Regions from separate parts of the Ectobacillus soli genome, predicted to be linked through region 3. Evidence: riboswitches for the same ligand, from Rfam matches in the RefSeq annotation. Region 3 holds a riboswitch; each other region holds the start of a gene.
The links. A riboswitch is a leader RNA that binds a small molecule or an ion and turns the genes downstream of it on or off. The one in region 3 is predicted to bind thiamine pyrophosphate.
Positions count from the first base shown of each region.

Region 1: another riboswitch for thiamine pyrophosphate. It lies ahead of thiC (phosphomethylpyrimidine synthase ThiC); the one in region 3 lies ahead of tenA (thiaminase II).
Region 2: another riboswitch for thiamine pyrophosphate. It lies ahead of thiM (hydroxyethylthiazole kinase); the one in region 3 lies ahead of tenA (thiaminase II).

Region 1 covers NZ_JBGJZM010000002.1:493,207-496,491, reverse strand. Annotated here, with positions in the region: partial or broken gene ACAN53_RS14220 (sugar-binding domain-containing protein) at 1-187, shown strand, start outside; gene ACAN53_RS14215 (CAP domain-containing protein) at 346-1,071, shown strand; gene ACAN53_RS14210 (H-type small acid-soluble spore protein) at 1,192-1,368, opposite strand; TPP riboswitch at 1,555-1,667, shown strand; gene thiC (phosphomethylpyrimidine synthase ThiC) at 1,828-3,285, shown strand, end outside.
Region 2 covers NZ_JBGJZM010000003.1:116,125-119,409, reverse strand. Annotated here, with positions in the region: gene thiD (bifunctional hydroxymethylpyrimidine kinase/phosphomethylpyrimidine kinase) at 1-760, opposite strand, end outside; gene thiM (hydroxyethylthiazole kinase) at 773-1,570, opposite strand; TPP riboswitch at 1,638-1,747, opposite strand; gene glnA (type I glutamate--ammonia ligase) at 1,904-3,265, opposite strand.
Region 3 covers NZ_JBGJZM010000001.1:2,326,829-2,330,113, reverse strand. Annotated here, with positions in the region: gene ACAN53_RS11770 (SH3 domain-containing protein) at 1-740, opposite strand, end outside; TPP riboswitch at 1,118-1,226, shown strand; TPP riboswitch at 1,280-1,382, shown strand; gene tenA (thiaminase II) at 1,473-2,162, shown strand; gene ACAN53_RS11760 (ABC transporter ATP-binding protein) at 2,137-2,898, shown strand; gene ACAN53_RS11755 (ABC transporter permease) at 2,895-3,285, shown strand, end outside.

The sequences.
Region 1 (3,285 bases), on a different contig from region 3:
TACTGGAATATCTGACCGAACAATTACAATTGACCTTGCTAAATTAAAACGGACGCGTTATTCCATTGGTGTTGCAGAATCCCTTAAAAAAGTATCAGGAATGATCGGAGCGCTCCGCGGCGGTTATATGAATGTGTTTGTAACTACAGGAGAGGCAGCCAAATGCATTTTGGAACAGACAGAGTAACACCTTGTTTTCTCTTCTATTATTTCCCCATTCCTGTAGGCTATTCTTTGATTGATTTGCATACATCATTTCCAATTTAGGAGCCACTTACCTAGAATCTCTTCTTCGCTATAGCAAATAATAAAAGTGAAAATAGTTCACGATGAAGGAGGGATTTAGTGAGGAGTTTTTGTTTTTTTTCAAAAATTGCGGTTCTTTCTATTTTTGTACTTGGGGTAAGTGGCTGTGGATATAATGCAAACACTGGAATGAACAATGCAGCCGACAATCGACAAAATATGCCTAGAAATGAGTTGGCACGTCCAGGTATTGATGGTGATAATGTACCAAAGCATGAATACATGCGCTCTAACACAGGTGGAGGATATATAACACCAGTTCCAGTTGCCTATTCTCCTCAAAGTGGTTCGAATACAGGATTATGTCCATGTCAAAATCAAGGAAATGCTATAGCACCAAAAGCACCAACGCCGAGCCAGACACCACCGACACCTTCTAATGCTGCAGTTGATAGTATGGAGGCGAAGGTTGTTCAATTAACAAATGATCAGCGACGTAAAAATGGACTTCCTGATCTTCAACTGGATACTACATTGGCCAGTATGGCTCAAGAGAAATCAAATGACATGCTTAATAAAAATTACTTTTCGCATACCAGCCCAACGTATGGGTCACCTTTTGATATGATGAAAATATTTGGGATTACGTATTCTCATGCTGGTGAAAATCTTGCAAAAGGACAACGCTCCGCAGAGGAAGTTGTACAAGCTTGGATGAACAGCACAGGTCACCGTGCTAACATTTTAAATGTGAACTACACAAAGATTGGTGTTGGTCATTCGTCAAGTCAAGACTATTGGTCACAAGAATTCATTGGGAAGTAAACCACTCACTGTCTTTGCGGATTTAAATATGGAAATGTAGAGTTAAATTATTAATCATTTAAAGATCAGTAACGTATAGAGAAGGACCATTCTACGATAGTAGAATGGTCCTTTTGCTATTTAGTGCTCTACCAAGCTGCTTACCGGGACACTTTGCTCTGCATCTGGCTCATGTAGAGGATAGATCCGAGCCATGGAATTATCATTTACTTCCTGGATATAAACGGGAATTCCATCAAAGGTAACGTTTGCCATAATGGGTGAAGATGCAATCTGTTTTGCTCGTTGATTGTTCAAACTTGTTGCCTCCTTGTATATCGGATATAGAAATCAGTCTAGTTTTTGAGGTTTAGTATGGATGTATACGTAGAACAACTTTTTCCTTATGTTAAAAAGTTATTCATATTGTTTATGTTGAAAATACTATTTCCTTTTTCTGAAAATTATGATATGTTTTACATGCAAACTTAATAGTAATACGTAAAGCTCTACTAGGGGTGCCCAATTGCTTGGACTGAGAAAAGAATGCGTAAATTCTTTGACCCTTTGAACCTGATCTGGATCATACCAGCGTAGGGAAGTAGTACGAAGGCGTCTTCTTTTGTTCAGCACGCCACTACTTTTTGACGATGAATCAGGTTCTGTGTATACAGAACCTTATTTTATTGTCTTTCCTTTACTTGATTGCCACTCAATCAAGCGGAGAAACTATGCTGTAGCTCCTAGGTCACAAAGCCATTTTAAGGAGGAAGTTACATGCAGAAGCAAGATGTAAACGTAGAATTAAAATCACAGTTTATGGGAAGTAAGAAAGTGTACGTGGAAGGTTCCAGAGGAGATATTCAAGTTCCTATGAGGGAAATTGAGTTAAGCCAGACGGTTACGTCCTTCGGGGAAGAAGAAAATGCTCCTGTTCGTGTATATGATACGAGCGGTCCTTACACAGACATAGATTGTGATGTTGACATTAGAAAAGGACTTCCGAAATTACGCAAACAATGGATTTTGGAACGTAATGATGTACAGACGTGTGCAGGGAGAGAAATCAAACCTGTAGATAACGGATACACAGAAGATGATATTCGTGCAAATCTTGAATGGTTTCCAAATCGAACGACAGCACCGCTACGGGCAAAAGAAGGGCAAAATGTAACGCAAATGCATTACGCAAAGCAAGGCGTGATTACCTCTGAAATGGAGTACATTGCGATTCGTGAAAATATGGATCCGGAGTTTGTTCGGGATGAGGTAGCAAAGGGACGAGCCATTATACCAGCAAATATTAATCACCCAGAAAGTGAGCCAATGATTATTGGACGTAATTTTCTAGTCAAAATAAATGCGAACATTGGGAATTCTGCTGTTAGTTCCTCAATCGAGCAAGAGGTTGAGAAAATGACGTGGGCTACAAGATGGGGCGCAGATACGATTATGGATCTATCAACAGGTAAAAATATTCATACAACGAGAGAGTGGATTGTTCGCAATGCTCCTGTTCCGGTTGGTACAGTACCTATTTATCAGGCACTTGAAAAAGTAAATGGCGTAGCAGAGGATTTAACATGGGATGTATACCGAGATACATTAATTGAACAGGCGGAACAAGGCGTCGATTACTTTACGATTCATGCTGGGGTTTTGTTACGCTATGTTCCGTTAACTGCAAAACGCACAACAGGGATTGTATCCCGCGGTGGTTCCATTTTGGCACAGTGGTGTCTAGCGCATCATCAAGAAAACTTCCTATACACACATTTTGAAGAAATATGTGAAATCTTAAAACAATACGATATTTCTGTTTCACTTGGAGATGGATTACGACCAGGATCATTAGCTGATGCCAATGATGAAGCACAATTTGCTGAGCTTGAAACGTTAGGAGAGTTAACGAAAATCGCATGGAAGCATGATGTACAGGTTATGATTGAAGGTCCAGGTCATGTGCCCATGCATAAGATTAAAGAAAATATGGATAAGCAGCTTGAAATCTGTCAAGAAGCACCGTTTTATACATTAGGACCGTTAACAACTGATATCGCACCAGGATATGACCACATTACATCAGCCATCGGCGCTGCAATGATTGGTTGGTTTGGAACAGCAATGCTTTGTTACGTAACGCCAAAAGAGCATCTCGGATTGCCAAATAAAGATGATGTTCGGGAAGGCGTCATTACTTACAAAATTGCTGCTCATGCTGCTGATTTAGCAAAG
Region 2 (3,285 bases), on a different contig from region 3:
CATGACCGTGGCCAAGACCAAGATTTTTTTCTATGGCAGCCTGAATGAAATCCTTTGCTACTTGGACGGCTTCCTCAACCGTTTTACCTTGTGCAAGACTTGCAGCAACTGCCGCCGCGAATGTACATCCTGTACCGTGCGTGTGCTTTGTCTCGATCTTCTTACTTGTAAAGTAGGTAAACGAAGTACCATCGAATAGTAAATCAATCGCTTCATCTTCTATATCATCGTGTCCGCCCTTGATGACAACATACTTTACACCCAACTCAAAGAGCTTTCTTGCGGCTAGCTGACGCTCTTCCATCGTATTGATTGTTATTCCCGTTATTGCCTCGGCTTCGGGGATATTTGGTGTGACTACCTTTGCAAGCGGCAACAATTCTTCCTTTAGTGCCTTCATCGCTTCTTGCTGCAATAATGGGGCTCCCCCTTTTGCAATCATAACTGGATCAACAACAACCTGCTCCCAGCCAAACTTACGAATCTTCTCTGCAACAGTATGAATAATGCTGCTATCGAACAACATCCCCGTTTTTACAGCATCGACTCCAATATCACTTGCAACCGATTCAATCTGCTCAGCTACTGCAGATGGCAACATTGGATATACTCCTTGCACACCAAGTGTATTTTGTGCTGTTACAGCTGTTATAGCAGACATTCCGAATACCTTTAACTCCTGAAATGTCTTTAAATCCGCTTGTATTCCAGCACCGCCGCCGCTATCAGACCCTGCAATGGTTAATGCTCTGTATACCATTTGGCATCCTCCTTACTTAATGTTACCGTATTTTATCACGTCAGCCGGTTCAACAAGAGCCAACTGATTTAGAAATTCAATTTGAAAGCTTCCAGGAACTTCCCCTGATTTAGCTAGCGCCAACTCAGCTGCTACCTCATAACTAGTAAGAGCTGCAATCGCTGCTGCAACATAATCTTGTTCCACTGCTGCAAATGCTCCAACAACAGCAGTAAGTAAGCAACCCGTTCCTGTTACTTTTGTTAAGATTGAGTGTCCATTTTCAATAGTATACGTTTCTGTACCATTCGACACAACATCTAGTTTACCAGTAATCGCAACCGTTGTATGCAATTGCTTCGCAGCCTTTTCTGCTAATTCCACAATATTTAAATCGCCTTCTCCGGCGTCAACGCCTTTAATCTCCCATTTCTCTCCAATTACATTTGCGATTTCGGCTGCATTTCCGCGTATAACGGCAAGGTCTAGTTCTTTTGCTAGAAGTCGTGCTGTTTCTGTGCGGTACGGCGTTGCTCCTGCGCCAACTGGATCGAAAATAACAGGTGTATTCGCTTCATTTGCTGCCTTCCCGGCCATTAGCATAACTTCCACCATATTTGCATTGATTGTTCCCATATTTAAAACAATACTACCCGCCATTCTTGCAATATCTGCAACCTCTTCTTTTGCATCTGCCATAAACGGAGATGCTCCGAGTGCAAGTAGACCATTTGCAGAAAAGTTTGCCACTACGATATTCGTAATATTGTGTACGAGTGGATTTACCTCACGTACTTTGGTTAGAATCATTGCTATTTTTGCTACATCCATTCTTCTTCATCCCTTCTACACTTTTTTACCAACGTAAAAAACACTCTGCGTATGCAAAGTGTTTTGAATAGGTTCAATTCACAATCCCTACGCTGGCATTATCCAACAGGTTCAAGCGGTCTACGACAGAATAGTCGTACTCTCAGCCTACTTCCATAGGCTCCCGAATCTATTTTCCTTCATTCCCGAATCACAAGGAACACGATAATAACTCATTTTCTAACTTTCTAGTAAATTTTACTCGCATGTTCAGAAAAATTCAAGAAAATATGATTCTGTGATTATAGAAGAAGGACGCCCTGCAAGCAGGACGTCCTTCTAATTCTAGTACTATTAGAATTTTTCTTGATATTGTTCAAGTTCCCAAGTGTGTACAGAAGTTCTGTAGCTATCCCACTCAGCTTTTTTAGCTGCTACGTATTCGTTGTATACGTGTTCACCTAGAGTTGCTTTACCAATATCACCAGCTTCAAGTGCTGCAATCGCACCTTCTAAGCTTCCTGGTAAATTATCAATACCAAGTTCTTCACGTTTTTCAGTGCTCATGTGGAAGATATCTGCATCAATTGCTGCTGGAGCTGTTAAACCTTTTTCAATTCCGTCTAGGCCGGCAGCTGCAACTACTGCATATGCAAGATATGGATTTGCAGATGGATCTGGGCAACGAAGTTCAACACGAGTAGCTACGCCGCGTTTAGCAGGGATACGAATTAAAGCAGAACGGTTAGATGCTGACCATGCAATGTAGCAAGGTGCTTCATAACCAGGTACAAGACGTTTGTAAGAGTTTACTAGTGGATTTGTTACGGCTACAAAGCTCTTTACATTTGTTAATACACCTGCGATAAATGCATATGCATCTTTTGATAATTGTGCTTCATCACTTGGATCAAAGAATGCATTTTCTCCGTCTTTAAAGAAAGACATGTTAACGTGCATTCCAGAACCATTAATACCAAATACCGGTTTTGGCATAAACGTAGCATGTAAGCCAAATTGGCTTGCAATTGTTTTAACAACCCATTTATATGTTGTTGCTTTATCAGCTGCACCTAGTACATCTGCATATTTGAAGCCAATTTCATGTTGGCCAATTGCCACTTCATGGTGAGAAGCTTCAATAGTGAAGCCCATAGCTTTTAGTGCACGGAAAATTTCTAAACGAACGCGTGCACCAAGGTCTTTAGGAGACGTTTCGAAATAATCACCGTTATCTTGTGTAATAGTAGTTGCTTTACCATTATCGTCTGTTTTAAATAAGAAGAATTCTAGTTCAGGTCCGACAGAAATTGTATATCCTTTTTCAGCAGCCTTGTCGACCGTACGTTGTAGTACGTTACGAGTGTCACCATCAAATGAAGTACCATCTGGGTTTTTCGCACTACAGATAAAACGAGCTTCAGCATATCCTTCTTCTACAGACCAAGGAAGAACTGCAAATGTAGTTAAATCTGGTTCTAAATATAAATCTGAACGATTAATTGGAGAGAAACCTGCAATAGAAGAACCATCAAACATAACCTTACCTTCTACTACATCATCTAATTGTTCAACTGTTACGGTTACTTGTTTTAAAATCCCTTCCATATCTACAAATTGCAAATGAAGAAGCTCAACGCTCTTCGATTCAATGATTTCTTTAATTTCATCAACAATAGAACCTTCAGTAGTTCCAGTTACATATAGCTGTGTCATGATATGAAACCTCCCGTTTT
Region 3 (3,285 bases):
CCAGAAGCAGGCCAATGTAAGATAGAAGAAGCTTGTGATGTGGAAGTAGAACTAGAAGTAGCTACATTCTGTGAAGTAGAAAGATAATCTTTAGAAACATATCCATCATTTCCGTTGTAACGAACTTTATACCAACTTCCGGATTGACCAGTTACTTCTACTTTTTGACCACTTGATAATACATCAATAATGTTATAGTTTGTTCCAGGTCCTGTTCTGAAACGTAAACTATCTGCATTTACATAAAATGTAGAAGTTGATTGAACAGAAGATGAAGTGGAAGAATTAGAGGAAGCGAGAAAAGCTTTGCTTACATAGGCAGCCTGATTGTTATATGTAATTTTGCACCAGCCATTATTTTCAGACTCTACTGTAACTTCATCCCCATTACCTAACATTCCTATAATAGAAGAACTGGTACTTGCGCCGCTACGAACACGTAGTGAATCTGCTGTTACTTTGTATTTGGAAGAAGAAACTGTAACATAATCTTTGCTTACATAAGCAACTTGATTGTTGTATTGAATTTTGTACCAATTACCGCTTTCTCCTAGAATGGTAACGCTGCTTTGATTTGGTAAGGCACCAATTACGCTATCATTTGTACTAGGACCGGTTCGAACATTTAAATAGGTTGCATTTACAGTTCCAGCAGTATTACTGCTTGCTTGTACAGAATCTACAATGAATGGTAAAGCAGCTAGTGCAACGGATGAAACGAAAAGAGTTCTAGCGTTCATAGCAATTCCTCCTATTATAATAATAATTGCATATAGAGCTATATATAAAAATGAGGTAGTTATAAATTAAAATGACTATCATCTATATATATTATTCTATTAATTTAATGATTTTTCAATATATTTATAATAGTTTTTGTTATTTTTAACATTTATCTGTTATTGTTTATAAAAATAACAAAAAAATATCATAAAAATGTAACAAAGTACTATTGACAGTTCGCAATCAAGAACGAATCGTATAATAGTACTTAAAAAACTAGATGATTTGATAAGATGGTGAACGAAATACCTGTTATTTTTTCCAACTATTGTTCTTACAAGGTAAAACAGTTGCAGGAAAAGCAACGTAATGTTACAATAAGTTCACAATTTAATGAGATTGCTAGGGGAGCTGGTGTTGCCGGCTGAGAGGAGACCTTAAGTCCATGACCCTTTTTACCTGATCTAGATAATTCTAGCGGAGGAAAGCAAACGGACGATGAAATTAATGCCCACTTTCCTGTCGTGAATAATTGGGCTTTTTTATTTGTGTATATCTTTTTCACTAGGGGTGCGAAATGAGCTGAGAGAGGCGACTGCCTTAACCCTTATGAACCTGATCTAGGTAATGCTAGCGAAGGGAAGTGATGTATGACGATGAATAGTATCCATTGTTTACAGCCGCTTCTTTATGAGAAGCGGCTTTTTGTATGCCAAGCAGAGTTATTAAATAGAGAGAGGGATTTTTTCGTGAAATTTTGTGATGAACTATATGAGAGATCAAAGCCAGTATGGAAAGTAATTTATGAACATCCGTTTGTTACGGGTATTGGTGACGGTACACTCGATCGTAGTAAATTCCAATTTTATATCATCCAAGATTATTTGTACTTGCTAGATTATGCGAAGGTATATGCTCTAGGAGTTGTAAAAGCAACAGACCCAACTGTTATGGGGAAATTTGCAAAGCAAATTGACTCTATTTTAAATGGTGAGATGAACTTGCATAGGCAATATGCACAGCGTCTTGGAATCAATCTACAGGAGTTAGATGAGGCGAAGTCTGCATCTATGAATTTAGCGTATACCCATTATATGCTTTCCGTATCTCAAAGCGGGACGCTTGCAGAGTTGGTTGCATCCTTACTTCCTTGTATGTGGAGCTATTGGGAAATAGGAAAGCGCTTAAGTGCAATTGCTGGTAGTGTAGATCATCCGTTTTATGGGGAGTGGATTCGCGGCTACAGCTCAAGTGAGTACGGGGAACTTTGCATTTGGATGATTGATTTGCTAAATGAAATCGCGGAAGGTAAAAGTAAACAAGAGCTGCTTCGTTTAGAAGAGATATTTATCAATACAAGTCGTTTTGAATATTTGTTCTGGGATATGGCGTACCGTAAGGAGATGTGGGGATTTGCAGAACATCATTCGCTTTCATAACGTTTCGTTTGCGTATGACGGAGAAAAACAGAATATACTCCAAGATTTGGATTTTCAGATTGAACAGGGTGAATTTATAAGTATTATCGGACCGAGTGGATGTGGGAAAAGTACTATTTTTAGGCTACTTACAGGACTTGAAGAGACAAATAAAGGAAGTATCACAATCCAAGATGTTACGGTTAGTCGCGGAAGCCGTGCAGTTGGTTATATGCCCCAATCTGATTTGTTGCTGCCGTGGCGAAGTATTTTAGAAAATGCAGCCATCTCGCTTGAATGCCAAGGAATGAAGAAAAAGAAAGCACAAGAAAAAGTAATCGAATATTTAGAGAAGTTTGGATTGCAAGGCTATGAAAACAAATACCCAAAGGATTTGTCAGGTGGAATGCGGCAACGTGTATCCTTTCTTCGTACATTTTTAACAGGAAACAACATTCTCCTGCTCGATGAACCGTTCAGCGCATTAGATGCAATCACGAAATTAAGCTTACAGGAATGGTTATATGAGCAATGGATGAAATGGAACAAAACGATAGTATTTATTACGCATGATGTGGAGGAAGCGTTGTTTCTATCACAGCGAATATTTGTTGTAACAGAGAAGCCAATCTCAACCATGCAAGCGTTCAATGTTCCTTTACCAAAAGAACGATGCAGACAAGATATAAATCGACCCGAAATTTTACAATTGAAAGAAACATTACTTGGTATGCTACAAGGCAAGGTGAAACAATGAAAAAGCTAAATTACTATTTTCCTTCTATTCTTGTTGTAACTATTTTTTTAATTGTATGGGAAATTGGAGCTAGGATTGTGGATGCGATGTATATTTTGCCGACGCCTAGCGCCATTTTTCAAAAAATATGGGATCTTCGTGCCATTTTGTTCACGGTTCATCTTTCGGCAACGCTAACGGTAGTCGTCATCGGTTTAGCTATTTCCATTGTATTAGGAGTTGGACTTGCTGTAGCGATGAGCTTACATCCTTTTGTGGAGCGTGCTTTTTATCCATTGCTTGTTGCGTCGCAGACGATTCCCGTAACAGCGCTTGCCCCGTTGTTTGTGCTTTGGTTTGGCTACTCCATTTGGAGCAAGGTAACTGTAACAGTGCTTATTGTCTTTT